One region of the Neisseria musculi genome, then DNA from elsewhere that is predicted to be linked to it. Evidence: predicted binding sites of a transcription regulator. Region 1 holds the regulator's gene; the other holds the start of a gene.
The links. Region 1 encodes FNR, which switches genes on or off when oxygen is low (the NO sensors DNR and NnrR bind a similar motif). Its sites were predicted from a motif close to TTGATNNNNATCAA; they were not measured.
Positions count from the first base shown of each region.

Region 2: the regulator FNR is predicted to act here: its motif matches at 5,083-5,096, upstream of H7A79_RS06480 (FeoA family protein).

Region 1 covers NZ_CP060414.2:2,491,283-2,499,076, forward strand. Annotated here, with positions in the region: gene H7A79_RS12870 (ArnT family glycosyltransferase) at 1-984, opposite strand, end outside; gene hemN (oxygen-independent coproporphyrinogen III oxidase) at 1,550-2,956, opposite strand; gene fnr (fumarate/nitrate reduction transcriptional regulator Fnr) at 3,120-3,854, shown strand; gene H7A79_RS12885 (CysB family HTH-type transcriptional regulator) at 3,962-4,912, opposite strand; gene H7A79_RS12890 (OmpA family protein) at 5,369-6,109, shown strand; gene thiL (thiamine-phosphate kinase) at 6,307-7,269, shown strand; gene H7A79_RS12900 (phosphatidylglycerophosphatase A family protein) at 7,262-7,750, shown strand; gene apaG (Co2+/Mg2+ efflux protein ApaG) at 7,793-7,794, shown strand, end outside.
Region 2 covers NZ_CP060414.2:1,221,279-1,229,072, forward strand. Annotated here, with positions in the region: gene ppx (exopolyphosphatase) at 1-1,484, shown strand, start outside; gene pdxH (pyridoxamine 5'-phosphate oxidase) at 1,569-2,201, shown strand; gene serS (serine--tRNA ligase) at 2,443-3,735, shown strand; gene H7A79_RS06475 (DNA polymerase III subunit chi) at 4,404-4,844, shown strand; gene H7A79_RS06480 (FeoA family protein) at 5,262-5,534, shown strand; gene feoB (ferrous iron transporter B) at 5,623-7,500, shown strand; gene H7A79_RS06490 (FeoB-associated Cys-rich membrane protein) at 7,500-7,640, shown strand.

The sequences.
Region 1 (7,794 bases):
AACCAGGTGGTCGGGGTGGCGGTGGGGGGTGAGTGTGAGCAGCAGGGTTGCTGTGGTGAGCCAAAATACGGCGAGTACGCCCCAGCGTTGTTGCAGCAGGCGGGTGCGGGAGGCTGTCCAGGCGGCCAGCGGCCAGGCGGGAAAGGCAAACCACAGCAGGTTTTTCAGGTAATAGGGCAGCGAAAAGGCCGTCTGAAAACTTTGTGTGCCGCCGAATGCGCCGAAGGCGTGGTGGTGCAGCCAGATGTGGAAGGCGGCTTCGTTGGTTTTCAGCAGCGCGAAGGGGTAAACCGGCAGCAGCGGCAGGGCAACGGCAAATGCGCCCACCAGCGTGAGAGAGTAGCGTTTGAACTGCCAGCAGGGATGGGCTGCCAATGCGGCGGCGGCCAGCATCAGCGCGGCAGGCAGCAGCAGCCCGGCCGACACCGACAGCAACACCCAGCCGCCGCCCAGCATCAGTGCGGCCATAATCACGTGTGTCTGCGCCAGCGAGAATCCGTACAGACACATGGCGAGCGCGGCAAATACCACCGATTGGCTGCCGAGAAAGTGTGCCATGGTAATCAGGCCGGTGCAGCCGATTAAAATCAGCGCCACGCTGCGCCCTTGATGGCGGCCGAGCAGACGGAATCCCGCGCTGCCGCAGCAAAACAGGCCGAGTGCGGTGAACAATACGCTGGCGAAACGGGCGGCGGAATAGGCATCGGCCGCCCAGGGTGAGAGCAGCTGCTCAAACCATGCGGCAACCCACAGATACACGGGCGACACGTTGAAATAGGGCTGCCCGAGCACGGTGGGCAGCCATGCGGAGCCGCCGTCTGAAAAGGCTTCTATGGCGGTGAACACGGCGGGTTCGGCGGGGTTCCACAGGTTGCGTGAAAAAATGCCCGGCCACAGCCATGCAAAAGCCAGCAGCAGCAACAGCCAGGGTTTTTCACCTGTTGGGGCGGGAGGTTGGGATTCGGGCGGGGTGTAGGTCAGCATGGGGCGGCAGATGGAGAGTGAAACGGTTTAAGTGTAGCAAATAATTAACGGCACGGGATAGTGAGCCGTTGCAGGGATAAGGTTTGTCGTGCCTGTCATTTCCGGCGCGGGGTGCAGCAATACCGTAATGGAAACGGGGGCGGGTTCACCATGACGGCATGGTGGCAGGAGCGGCAGTTTGTGCTGCTTGCGGGCTATGAAAGGCCGGAATTTTGCAAAAATAAGCCGGCCGGCTTAAATAACGGCAGCGTTGGTTTGCTTTGCGGCGCAGCCTGCAGCTTATCGCGTTGTGCTTGATTTTATTGGATTGGCTTGTAACTTAGGCCGTCTGAAAAAAACAGCGGTCTGTATCGGATTGGGGGAGATATTGCGCAGAACCGGAAAACGGTATCCGCACAATATGCAGCGCCGGCACCGCACATTGAAACCTTATTGGGCAAGGTGCAGGCAATATCCGCGCCACGCGATGCGGCAGTGGACACAGGGAGCGGGCAAACACGGGTTTCAGACGGCCCCGGCTTTATTGGCAAACCCACCTCGGTTCAACTTTGCCTGCGACACGCTGCTAAACCGTTTTGGAATATTGCGCCGTGGTTTCTTTATGGCGCAAGTGGTAGTCGAACACCATGGCAATGTTGCGGATTAAGAACCGTCCTTTGGGCGTAATCTGCAGGCCGTGCGGTTTGACTGCCAGCAGGCCGAGTTCGGCCAACTGCCGCAAATCTGCCAGCTCGGTTTGGAAATAATGGGCAAACGAGATGCCGAACATATGTTCATACACTCGGAAATCTAAGGTGAAACGGCACATCAGATCTTGAATGATGTTGCGCCGCAATAAGTCGTCCTGGTTGAGGCGGTAGCCGCGCATCACGGGCAGGCGGCCGGCATCGATGGCGGCATAGTAAGCATCGATATCGCGCTCGTTCTGCACATAAGTGTTGGCGGTTTTGCCGATAGAGGATACACCCAGGGCAATCAGATCGCAGTCGGCATAAGTGGAATAACCCTGGAAATTGCGTTGCAGACGGCCTTCTTTCAAGGCGCGTGAAAGCTCGTCGCCGGGCTTGGCGAAATGATCCATGCCGATAAACACATAACCGCGTGCGGTGAGTGTTTGTACGGCGTATTGCAGAATATCGAGTTTTTCTTCGCTGCCGGGCACGGCTTCGGTGTCGATGCGGCGCTGCGGCTTGAAAATATGCGGCAGATGGGCATAGTGGTAGAGCGCCAGGCGGTCGGGGTCGAGCGAAAGCACGGTTTCGAGAGTGGGCTTGATGCTTTCGATAGACTGGTGCGGCAGGCCGTAAATCAAATCCACGCTTACTGATTTGAAGCCCGCTTCGCGTGCAGCATCGACCACTTCGCGTGTTTCTTCAACGGTTTGCACGCGGTTGACCGCTTGTTGCACTTTAGGGTCGAAATCCTGAATGCCCACACTCATGCGGTTGAAGCCCAAGCGGCCCAAATGCAGTACGGTTTCACGGCTGACTTTGCGCGGGTCGATTTCTATCGAATATTCCCCGCCGGGAACCAAGTCGAAATAACGCCGTATCATCGCAAAAACGCGCTCCAACTGGCCGTCGCTCAAAAACGTGGGCGTGCCTCCGCCGAAGTGCAGTTGGGCCAGCTGGTGGCGGCCGTTCAGATGCGGGGCGAGCAGCGCCATCTCTTTTTCGAGATATTCGATATAGGCATCGGCGCGGGATTTGTCTTTCGTGATGATTTTGTTGCAGCCGCAGTAATAGCAGATGGTGTTGCAGAAAGGAATGTGGATATAAAGCGACAAGGGCTTGTTTAAGGCCCCTGCGTTTCGCGCCTCAAGCGATTTTATATAATCGGTTTCGCTAAAGCTGCCGTGAAAGCGGTCGGCAGTTGGATAGGAAGTGTAGCGGGGGCCGCTGGAAGGCAGCGAGGCAATCAGCCTGCGGTCGAATTCGGTTTCGGTGTGGTTATGTATATTTATAATTTTCATTAAATGGTTTTCTTGATTCGGGGGTAGATAGGCAAATCAAAGGTAGTTTGATAGAATATCCGCACTATCATAAACAAGCCTTGACCGGAGTCAATAGTCCTTAAGTCGCGGCTCTACTATATAAATGATAAATGGAAGTTGCTTAGAAGAAAAGGTGCCTGCCATGCCTGCACACACTGCCCAGCATCAGATGAAAACGCTGTGTTCAACATGTTCCTTGCGCGAACTGTGCCTGCCTGTTGGGTTGATGCCGACCGAATTTGCCCAGTTGGATACCGTTATCCGCCAAAGCCGCCGTTTGAAAAAAGGCGAATATCTCTTTCGCGCAGGCGAGCCTTTTGCTTCTTTGTTTGCCATTCGTACAGGCTTTTTCAAAACCACTATCGCCAGTCAGGACGGGCGCGACCAGGTAACCGGTTTTTTTATGTCGGGCGAGCTGATCGGCATGGACGGCATCTGTACGCAGACCCACAGTTGCGATGCCGTGGCGTTGGAAGACAGCGAGGTGTGCGAGCTTCCGTTTCTGCATATGGAAGAATTGGGGCAGAATATTCCCAGCCTTCAAAACCATTTTTTCCGCTTGATGAGCCGGGAAATCGTGCGTGACCAGGGGGTGATGCTGCTGTTGGGAAATATGCGCGCCGAAGAGCGGTTGGCGGCTTTTTTGCTCAATCTCTCCGGTCGTCTGTATGCCCGCGGTTTTGCTGCCAATGACTTCATTTTGCGGATGTCGCGCGAAGAAATCGGCAGTTATTTGGGGCTGAAGCTGGAAACCGTCAGCCGCACCCTGTCGAAATTTCATCACGAAGGGCTGATTTTGGTCGAACACAAACACATTAAAATCTTACAGCCGCAAGTGCTGAAGAAAATGGTTTCCGGTTGCGAGCATGCCGTATAGGCATTTGAAATCAACCATTAACAGAAAGCAGGCCGTCTGAAAAATGCTGTTTCAGACGGCCTTTGCCTTTCAATATGTTCAATCAAGTCAATATGTTCAATCAAGATTCAGATGGAAAAATCTTCTTCAATCGGCGCGTATAATATTTTATCTATCTGCATACGGGTTAGTTTGGGGGAGAACAAATTAATGAATTCATAGGTATAGCCGCGCAGATAAGTATCAGGCCGCAGCGCGATGTAGGTGTGGGAAGGCTCGAACAAGTGCGATGCATCGATTAGGTGCAAATCCCCGTCTGTTTTACCGTCATAAGCCATTTTTGCCATTAAGCCTACGCCCAAGCCCAGCCGTACATAGGTTTTCAACACATCTGTATCGGCCGAAGATAAAGCCACAGCGGGCAAATCCAGCCGGGCCTTTTGGAATGCACGGGCGATATTGTTGTTGTGGTTAAGGGCAAATTCATAAGTTACCAGCGGAAAAGCTGCCAAATCTTCAATTGTCAGCGGATGGCGGCAGTCCAAGAGCGGGTGGCCGTCCGGTACGATTGCCGCATATGTCCATGTTTCGCAGGACAGTTTTCTCAATTCGCCGCTTTCCTCCGATGTTTCGGTGGCAATGGCAAAGTCGGCGTTGCCGCTTAGCACCATTTGGGCAAGTGTATCAGGGCTGCCCTGCTTGATGGTCAGGCGCACTTTGGGGTAACGCTGCACAAATTCAGCCACAATGGCAGGCAACGCATAGCGTGCCTGCGTGTGGGTGGTGGCGATGGTCAGCGGGCCGCTGTCGTGTCCGGTAAACTCACTGCCGATATTTTTAATATTCTGCACATCGTGCAAAATCCGCTCGGACAGTTCCAAAACCACTTTGCCGGGCTGGGAAACCGAAACTACGCGCTTACCGCTGCGGATAAAAATCTGTATTCCCAATTCTTCTTCCAGCAGTCTGATTTGCTTGGAAATGCCGGGTTGCGATGTAAACAGAGCCTCGGCAGCTTCAGACACATTCAGATTGTGGCGGTAAACTTCGAGTGCGTAGCGTAATTGCTGTAATTTCATCTTAAAAAAGCCAAGAAAAACCAAGCGGCGGAGCTTGTGGATTCTGTACGACAAAGGGCTGCCAATTTAGCACATTTTGGCAAAATCTGCCCGGTTGCCCCACTGAAGGGCTTAAAGTTTTTGTTTTTTAATAAACAATCTTTTATTGATATTGAACAGTCATGAGTGCAGAGTGGTGCTGATTGTTGTTTATGTGCAACGGGATTGGCGTATAAATGTTGTTTTGCTTGCCAATGAATGACACGGGCTTGATTTTTCGGCATGATTTAGAAATGGGAAGCGGGTCTTTGCCGTTGTGCGCGGGCAGTTGTGTATTGACAGTTTGCCCTCCGTTTCTTTATAGTGCAAACTGATATATCCGATTTGCCGCCGTTTACAACAGTGGCCTGTATATTGGTGATTTGCAGCGGCTACGCTCTGCGCCCGTTGTATAACAATCTTTGATGAGGGAATAAAATGACCAAACAGCTGAAATTAAGCACCTTGTTTGTTGCCTTGGTTGCTTCAGGTACCGCAATGGCCAGTGAGGCGCATACCAAACACGGTTATACCGTTGACCGCGAACAAACCATCGTCCGCAACAACTATGGCGAGTGCTGGAAAAATACCTATTTCGATAAAGAAACCCAAGGCCGCATCGAGTGTGGCGATGCTACTCCGGTAGCTACCGCCCCCCAATACGCCGATGAAACCGTTTCTCTGTCTGCCAACACCCTGTTCGGCTTCGATAAAGACAATCTGCGTCCCGAAGCTACCGAAACCCTGAACGCTTTGGCCCAGCGTTTGAGCAACACCAATGTAGAAGCCGTGCGTGTTGAGGGCCACACAGATTTTATGGGTTCCGAGCAATACAACCAAGCCCTGTCTGAGCGCCGTGCTAACGTAGTTGCCAACTACTTGGTAGGTCAAGGCGTTGCTTCCAATAAGATTTCCGCCGTTGGTTTGGGCGAGTCCCAAGCACGCATGACTGCTTCTTGCGAAGCCGAAGTTGCCAACTTAGGTAAAAAAGTTTCCAAAGCCAAAAAACGTACTGCTCTGATTGCATGTATCGAGCCTGACCGCCGTGTAGATGTTAAGATCCGTACGCTGGTAACCAAACAGGTTGCTCCGGGTCAGGTTGAGGGCGAGCGCCCTGCTTCTGAAGAAGGTTGGATTCCCGGCCCCGCTTCCAAATATCACGGCTACACCCGTCCTTAATCAACTGAAAGTTGAAGAGCAAACCCCGCTTCGGCGGGGTTTTGTGTTAAAGGAGACAGTATGGTTTGAGGGTAAACGGTTTATAATGATTTACCGAATCGGGATTCGAACGGGGATGTTTGGTTGCAGAGCAGTTGCTTGTTACGCCGGGTGATTGGCCGGGCTCCTGTTTTTTCAGACGGCCTGACGATTATTTTATGAAAGAATTTGATTTTATCCGCCGCTATTTACACCGTTCCCAAGCCGATGCAGATGTATTGATCGGTATTGGCGATGATGCAGCCGTTATCCGCCCGCGAGCAGGGTATGACTTGTGCTTTAGTAGCGATATGCTGTTGAAAGACAGGCATTTTTTTGGGGATGTTGCACCTGCTGATTTGGCATATAAAGTGTTGGCGGTGAATATTTCGGATATGGCGGCAATGGGTGCCTCGCCGCGCTGGGCTTTGTTGGGGGCGGGTTTGCCGCAGCTGCAGGAAGATTGGTTGGCAGAGTTTTGCGGCAGCTTGTTTGTGCTGGCGCAGCATTTCGGCATCACGCTTATCGGCGGAGATACCACCAAAGGCGATTTGGTATTTAATGTTACCATTGTCGGCGAATTGCCGCAGGGCAGGGCGTTGCGGCGGGATGCTGCGCAGGCGGGAGACGATGTGTGGGTATCGGGGCAGTTGGGCTTGGCAGCTGCGGCACTGCACCATCATTGGCATACGTTTGCTTTGCCCGATGCGGTTTTTGATTGTTGCGAGCGGGCGCGGCTGCGACCTGAGCCAAGAGTGGCTTTGGGGCAGGCATTGTTGCCGGTGGCTCATGCTGCGCAAGATGTTTCAGACGGCCTGGCGCAGGATTTGGACCATATTTTGCAGGCTTCGGGCGTGGGAGCCGAGGTTTTTGCCGACAATGTGCCTACTTTGCCGCAGTTACACGATGTTTTGGATAAAACGGCCCTATACGGCTGCGTGTTGGCGGGCGGGGATGATTATGAGCTGGTGTTTACCGCACCACGGTCGTGCCGCAGTGCTGTGGCTGAGGCAGGCAGGGCAAGCGCTACGCCGGTAACGCGCATCGGCAGAATAACGCAAGATCGCGGCCGTCTGAATATTTTAAACGCCAACGGTATGCCGGTTGCGTTGGCTTCTTTAGGATTCAATCATTTTGAGTGATTTCAAACCCACTTTTTCATGGCTGAAGCAACGGCCGTTGTGCCTGCTCGGCTTCGGCTTCGGCAGCGGTTTGGCTCCGGTGGCGCCGGGTACGTTCGGCACGCTGCCCGCACTGCCGATAGCATTTGTTTTGTATTTGGCCGGTATAACGGGTTGGTGGCTGGCAGCGTTGTGCGTTATCCTCTTTGGGTGGGGAATATGGATTTGCAGCCATACCGAACGCGAACTGGGTATCATGGATTACGGCGGCATTGTGTGGGACGAAATGGTTGCCATGTTGCTGCTGCTCGCATTCGTGCCGTTTCATTGGACGTGGTGGCTGGCCGCATTTGCCGTGTTCCGCCTGTTTGATGCATTTAAGCCCTGGCCGATAAAGTGGCTGGACAAGCGCCTGCACGGCGGTTTGGGCATTATGCTTGATGATGCGGTGGCCGCCGGTTTTACGCTGGCCGTGCTGCACATTGCCGCAAGGGTGATGTAACCCAAAATACAGGCCGTCTGAACATCACTATCCGGAATTTGTAT
Region 2 (7,794 bases), 1.3 Mb from region 1:
TTCTTGCTTCCGTGGATTTAGGATCCAACAGTTTCCGCCTGCAGATCTGCGAAATCCACAACGGCCAGTTGAAAGTCATCGATTCGTTTAAACAGATGGTGCGCTTCGCAGCAGGTTTGGACAGCCGCAAAAATCTTGACGAAGCCTCGCAGGAGCGGGCGCTGGAATGCTTGGCCAAATTCGGCGAACGCCTGCGCGGCTTCCAACCCGGGCAGGTGCGGGCGGTGGCCACCAACACCTTCCGCGTGGCGAAAAACATCGCCCAATTCATGCCCAAAGCCGAATCCGCGTTGGGCTTTTCCATCGAAATCATCGCAGGCCGCGAAGAAGCCCGCCTGATTTACACCGGCGTGGTGCACACTCTGCCGCCCAACGGCGACAGAATGCTGGTTATCGACATCGGCGGCGGCTCCACCGAATTCGTTATCGGTTCCGAGCTCAAACCCACTTCCACCGAAAGCCTGCCGCTGGGCTGCGTAACCTACAGCCTGCGTTTTTTCCAAAACAAAATTACCCAAAAAGATTTTCAGGCGGCCGTTACCGCCGCACGCAACGAAATCCAGCGCATCAGCAAACTGATGAAGCGCAGCGGCTGGGATTTCGCCGTGGGCACTTCGGGATCGGCCAAATCCATACGCGATGTGATTGCCGCCGAAAACCCGCAGGAACACGACATCACCTACGCGGGCATGAAAAAGCTGGCCGACAAAATCATTGCCGCCGGCAGCGTGAAAAAAGCGCGCCTGGAGGGCATGAAACCCGACCGCATCGAAGTGTTTGCCGGCGGGCTGGCCGTGATGACGGCCGCGTTTGAAGAGCTGGAAATCGAAAAAATGACGGTAACCGAGGCCGCCCTGCGCGATGGTGTGTTTTACGATCTGATCGGCCGCCAGCTCAACGAAGACATGCGCGACCAAACCACCGCAGAATTCCAAGAACGCTATCATGTGAGCAAAAACCAGGCCGCCCGCGTGGCCGCTGCCGCGCAAAAGTTTATGGAAAGCATCGGCCACGCCCAAAACATGCCCGTGCAGGAGCTGGCCTATTGGCAGCAATACCTCAACTGGGCGGGGCTGCTGCACGAAATCGGTGTCGATATCGCCCACACCGGCTACCACAAACACTCTGCCTATATTCTCGAAAACGCCGATATGCCCGGCTTTTCGCGCAAAGAGCAGAATATTTTGTCGCAGCTGGTGCTCGGCCACCGGGGCGATGTGCGCAAAATGATGCCTTTGGCCGGCAGCAGTGCCATATGGCCGGCCATTCTTTCGCTACGGCTGGCCGCACTGTTCTGCCGCGCCCGCCTGCCGTTGGATCTGCCGCCCTTCACCCAGCTGCGCAACAGCGATGGGGGCAAAGGCTTCGTGTTGCGCATCAACCGCAACTGGCTCGACCGGCACCCGCTGATTGCCGGCGCGCTCGAATACGAAAGCGGACAATGGCAGCGGGCAGGCATGCCCTTTACCGTGCAGGCACAATAATGCCCGCGGCTTCGGCCGTCTGAAATCCCCCCCGGCCTGTTCAGACGGCCAACCAACTTAATGCAACCCGTTTAGGAAACCGCAATGGATCTGCACCATATCCGCGAAGACTACAGCAGGCAGGAACTCTCGGAAGCCGAATGCGGCGACAACCCTATTGCCCAGTTTGACCGCTGGCTCAACGAAGCCATCCGCGCCGAAGTAAACGAACCCACCGCCATGAACGTGGCCACCGTCAATTCAGACGGCCGCCCCGAAGGCAGGCAGGTGCTGCTTAAAGAAACCAACCCGCGCGGCTTTGTGTTTTTCACCAACTATAAAAGCCGCAAAGGCCGCGCGCTGGCAGCCGTGCCGTTTGCCGCCCTCACCTTTTTCTGGCCCGAACTGGAGCGGCAGGTGCGCGTGGAAGGGCGGGTAGAAAAACTCGATGAAGCCGCATCAGACGAATATTTCGAAAGCCGTCCCTACACCAGCCGCATCGGCGCATGGGCCAGCGAGCAGAGCGAAGTGATTTCGGGCAAAGCGGCATTGGTGGCGCGCGCTGCCGCCGTGGGCCTGCAACACCCGCTGCACGTGCCCCGCCCGCCGCACTGGGGCGGCTACATTGTCCTGCCCGACCGTGTGGAGTTCTGGCAGGGCCGCCCCAGCCGCCTGCACGACCGCATCCAATACCGTTTGCAAAACGGCATCTGGCACAAAGAAAGACTGTCGCCCTGAAAGCGCAGGCCGTCTGAAAATATTGCAAAATATAATATTGTATCGGGCGTTGAACATTGCCCGCTGACGCTTTAGCTCCACGGAGCTCCACGGCCTGCCCGCGCTGTTTTCAGACGGCCTCCAAACAGAAAAACAGCGCAACGGCGCAAAACTACCGCGCCAGAAACACAGGCAACGGCGCAAATTGGTTTACAATCACCGGCCTGCTCCGGCAGGTTTACCCGAAACCACAGGAAAAACCATGTTAGACATCCAACAACTCCGCAACCACACCGCCGCCGTGGCCGAGCGTTTGGCCGCACGCGGCTACCCGCTCGACACCGCCCGCTTCGAAGCACTGGAAAACAAACGCAAGCAACTGCAAGTCCGCACCGAAGAGCTGCAGGCCGCGCGCAACAGCGAGTCGAAAAAAATCGGCGCCCTGAAAAGTTCGGGCAGGCACGAAGAAGCGGAGCAAACGATGGCGCAGGTGGCGCAGATTAAAGCAGATTTGGAACAGGCCGCCGCCGACTACGAGGCCGTGCAGGCCGAGTTGGATGCCTGGCTGGCCGCCATTCCCAACCTGCCGCACGAGAGCGTGCCGGTGGGCGCGGACGAAAGCGGGAATGTGGAGGTGCGCCGCTACGGCGCGCCGCGCGTGTTTGATTTCGCCGTCAAAGACCACGTTGATTTGGGCGCGCCGCTGGGTTTGGATTTTGAAACGGGTGCGCAGCTTTCCGGCGCGCGCTTTGCCGTGATGAAAGGCCGAATCGCCCGCCTGCACCGCGCGCTGGCGCAGTTTATGCTCGACACCCACACGCTGCACCACGGCTACACCGAGTATTACACGCCCTATATTGTCAGCAGCAACACCCTGTTCGGCACCGGCCAGCTGCCCAAATTCGGCGAAGACCTGTTTCACGTTACCCGCGGCGGCGATGAAACCAAGCTTGTGCAATATCTGATTCCCACCGCCGAAGTTACGCTCACCAACACCGTGGCCGAGAGCATTGTGCCGTCTGAAACACTGCCGCTGAAACTCACCGCCCATTCGCCCTGCTTCCGCTCCGAAGCGGGTGCCTACGGCAAAGACGTGCGCGGCCTGATCCGCCAGCACCAGTTCGACAAAGTGGAAATGGTGCAGATTACCCGCCCCGAGCATTCCTATGATGCGCTGGAAGAGATGGTCGGTCATGCCGAAAAAATCCTGCAACTGCTCGAGCTGCCCTACCGCGTGATTGTGCTGTGTACCGGCGATATGGGGTTCGGCGCGGCCAAAACCTATGATGTGGAAGTGTGGGTGCCGGCGCAAAACACCTACCGCGAAATTTCGAGCTGCTCCAACTGCGAAGACTTCCAAGCCCGCCGCATGAAAGCACGCTTCAAAGACGAAAACGGCAAAAACCGCCTGCTGCACACGCTCAACGGCTCCGGCCTGGCGGTCGGCCGCACGTTGGTAGCCGTGCTGGAAAACCACCAGAATGCAGACGGCAGCATCAACATCCCCGCCGCGCTGCAACCCTATATGGGCGGCATTGCCAAGCTGCAACCCTAGCGGAGCCCGGCAGTGCGGCGGCCTTGCGGTGGGCGGCATTGCGCAACGCCCGCTGGCGCAACCCGCCCCTTTAAATTCCACTCTGCCGCGATATGCTGAAGCCCCCGGCATGATGTGTCGGGTTATGTGTGAAACCTGAGGATTGCCTGCCGCGCCACATTGGAAGCTTGGCACTCTGCCGCCTTGCTGCGAGAGCGGCGCGGGTTTTGCAGAGCCTTAGGCCGTCTGAAAGCGGGCGCAGCTTTTTTGCCGCCCCGCTCCCGTTTTATCTTAAACCCGGAAAACGTTTTATGTTTGTTTTATGTTTAAGGTTTAAACGTTTATGTTTGCAGTCAATCCGCACATTTTCAGTGCCAACCGGCGAGCCGCAAACCATTCGGGCGGCACTCAAAACGCTCTGCGCCTTAACGGAAATGCAGCGGATTCACGTTGAAAAATCTTTTCAGACGACCTGAAGCCGTCTGAAAAGCTTAAATGCCGTTATCCCCGCTCAGGGAAATGCAAATAAAAATATTGAAGTATCGGTTAAACCCATACCGGGATGCTAAACATCTGAATGTCTGCCTGCGCGGGAATAACAGCAAATAACGCCTGTGATGTTTGTGAATCGTTCAAAGGTTACGGCCTGTATCAGCCTGCCGAAGGCCGTTTGAAACAGCGGTGATGCCATGCCCAAAGCAACTTTCTACACCCATGTCGGCGATCCTGCCGCTTTCGTTTGCCGCTTGGCGGAACGCGCCGTGAAAAGCAGCAGCCGTGTGCTGCTGTGGGCAGATTCGCCCGAAGCAGCCGAGCGGCTGGACAGGCAATTGTGGCAGTTTGATCCGGCAAGTTTTCTGCCGCACGAGTTGTGGGTTCACGGCCGGGCATTGCCGCAAAACGTGCCGCTGCTGGTGTCTTACGGGGAAGCGCTGCCTGAAACCGCACCCGGCACGATAGTGCTGAACGTCTCTGCCGATTTTTGGTGTTATGCCCCTGCCCGACCCGCCCGCGTGCTGGAAATCATCGGCACCGGCCTGGAAGATCTGGCCGATGCCCGCGAGCGTTTCAAGGCCTATCGTAAACAGGGCTTTGAAGTCGAACACCACAATATGCAGGGCAAAGCCTAAAGTATTTTCAACACTATAAATATAATAAACCCGAAATATAATAAACCCGCTTTACCGCCGGCAGGACGCTCTGTGCCTCAGCTCAAAGAAAGCGGTTGTGCAAGCCGTTGCAGCGGCAGCAGAACCGGCTCGGTATGGTCTGCGGCTTACTGTTTTGCGCCGGTATCCGGCCGTCTGAAACACCCTGTGGCAACCAACCTTTCCATGCCGGCTGCCCAATTCAACCAACTCCCTGTTTCTGATTTATATCAAGAAGTTTCAAACTATTATTTATAGATTAACAGACTGAATTGAGTATTTTGCTGAAAAGTATTAGCATGATATTGCAATCAAATAAGAACCAATACTAGTTTATTTGCTGTTTATCCGTCTTGCCGCTTTCCGATTGTTACCGTCAAACAAGAAAGTAAGTTTCTTATGGCCGTGGTTCCGCTCTCTTCTCTCAGCAAAGGCACATATGCCCATATTGATTCTATCCGGCCGCAAGCCATTTTCGGCGGGTTAGATGATTTGGTCGGCCGCCGTTTGGCCGATTTGGGTTTTTCCAACGGTATGCCGCTGATGGTGGTTGCCGTGGGCGCATTCGGCAAGGGGCCGCTTGCCGTGCGTTTGGGCAATCAGTCGCAATTTGCCCTGCGTGCGCCCGAGGCAGCCAAAATCATGTGCCGCGTGGTAACCGAACATTTCTAAACTGCTTTCAGACGGCCTTTGTTCCGCTCAATCTGTGTGGCCGTCTGAAAAATTAAAAAATCATTCCCATCATCTGCAAGGATACGATATGCAGGCCGATGCCGTTTCTTTAAGCTATTTTGCGCTGCTTGGCGCGCCCAATTGCGGCAAAACCGTTTTGTTCAACGGATTAACCGGCTCCAACGCCAAAGTGGCCAATTATCCGGGGGTAACGGTCGATAAACGCGAGGGGGTATTTATCGATGATGCCTCCATCCACATCATCGACCTTCCCGGCACCTACAGCCTGCGCACCACCAGCCCCGATGAGGCGGTGGCGCGCGATATGGTGCTGGGCAAACTCGGCCGGCAGCCCGATGCAATCATTGCCGTAGCCGATGCCACCAATCTGCGCATGACCCTGCGCATGATGCTGGAGCTGAAAATACTGGGGCTGCCGATGGCGGTGTCGCTTAATTTAAGCGATGTCGCCCGCTCGAGAGGCCTGCAAATCGATGCGGTCAAACTCAGCAAACTGCTGGGGGTGCCGGTGTTGGAAACAGTGGCGGTGAGCAAAGACGGCATCAGCGGCGTGCGCGAGGCGGTTGCAAAACTGCCGCGCCGCGCGGGCAAGCCCGTGGATATGGAGGCGGTCGAACACCTGCTCAACAATCTCGACAGTAACGCGCTGTATGAGCAGGTGGAAGACATTCTGCGCCAAGTAGTGCGCACCGAAATGAAGCTGCCCGAATGGCACCGCCGCTTGGATGCACTGGTGCTGCACCCGGTTTGGGGCTTCGTTATCTTGACGGCGGTTTTGTTATTGGTGTTCCAAGCCGTTTATTCGTGGTCGGAACCATTAATGGAGGCCATCGAAGGCGGCTTCGGCGCATTGGGCGAATGGGTGGCCGCCGTGATGCCCGCCGGCATATTGCAGGATTTGATGGTGAACGGCGTGATTGCCGGCATGGGCAGCGTGCTGGTGTTTCTGCCGCAGATTACCATTCTGTTTGCATTTATCCTTCTGCTCGAAGATTCAGGCTATCTGCCGCGCGCCGCTTTTCTGCTCGACAACCTGCTCTCGAAAAGCGGGCTTTCCGGCCGCTCGTTTATTCCGCTGCTCTCCAGCTTTGCCTGCGCCGTGCCCGCCGTGATGTCGGCGCGCACCATTCAAGACCCGCGCGAACGCCTGGCAACGATTATGATTGCCCCCATGCTCACCTGCTCGGCGCGGCTGCCCGTTTACGCGCTGATTATCGCTGCAGTGATTCCGCAGCAAACCGTATGGGGCGTGTTTAATCTGCAAGGCCTGACCCTGTTTGCCCTGTATGTGGCGGGCACCGCTTCGGCGGCATTAACAGCTTTCGTGCTGAAACGTTTTGCCCGCAGGCAAACCGGCATCCGCCAGTTTCCGCTGCTGATGGAGCTGCCCACATTCCGCATGCCCAATTTCAAACACATCGCCACCAGCCTGTGGGATCGCGTGAAAGCATTTTTAAAACGCGCCGGCACCGTGATTTTCGCCTTAAGCGTGGTGTTGTGGGCTTTGGTGAGCTTTCCTGCGCCGCCTGAAGGAGCAACCGGCGCCGCCATCGATTACAGCTTCGCCGGCACCATCGGCCACTTTATCGAGCCGCTGTTTGCGCCGCTGGGCTTCACCTGGCAGATGTGCATTGCCATGATTCCCGGCATCGCCGCCCGCGAAGTGGTGGTGGCCGCGCTGGGCACAGTATATGCTGTGGGCACAGGCTCGGAAGACGCGGTGCAAAACGCGCTGGTTCCGATTGTGGGCAGCAACTGGGGGCTGCCGACTGCGTTTGCTTTCTTGGCCTGGTATATCTACGCCCCGATGTGCATGGCCACGTTGGCGGTGATTAAGCGCGAAACCAAATCCGCCCGCAAAACCCTGATGATTACCGGCTATCTCTTTGCACTGGCCTATTTGTTTGCCTTTATCGTTTATCAGCTAAGCTCGAGGATTCTCTGATGGAACAATATATTATCGTTGGCATTATCGTAGCGGCGTGCGTGCTGTATATACTGCGCAAATTTGTGTTCAAGCCCAAAAACAGCAATTCTGCCTGCGGCGGCTGCGACCGCTGCGGCGGCGGTAAAGGCTGCGGCTAGCCTTGCTCTGCAAACCGGAACCTTTAAAAACCGACACAGGCCGTCTGAAAAGTTTCAGACGGCCTGTCCGCACAAAAACAGCGGCAAAGCCGGTACAGACGCGGCTACTTTCAAAATATCTGTTCCCGCTGCAGCCGCTTAACCGGAAAACCAT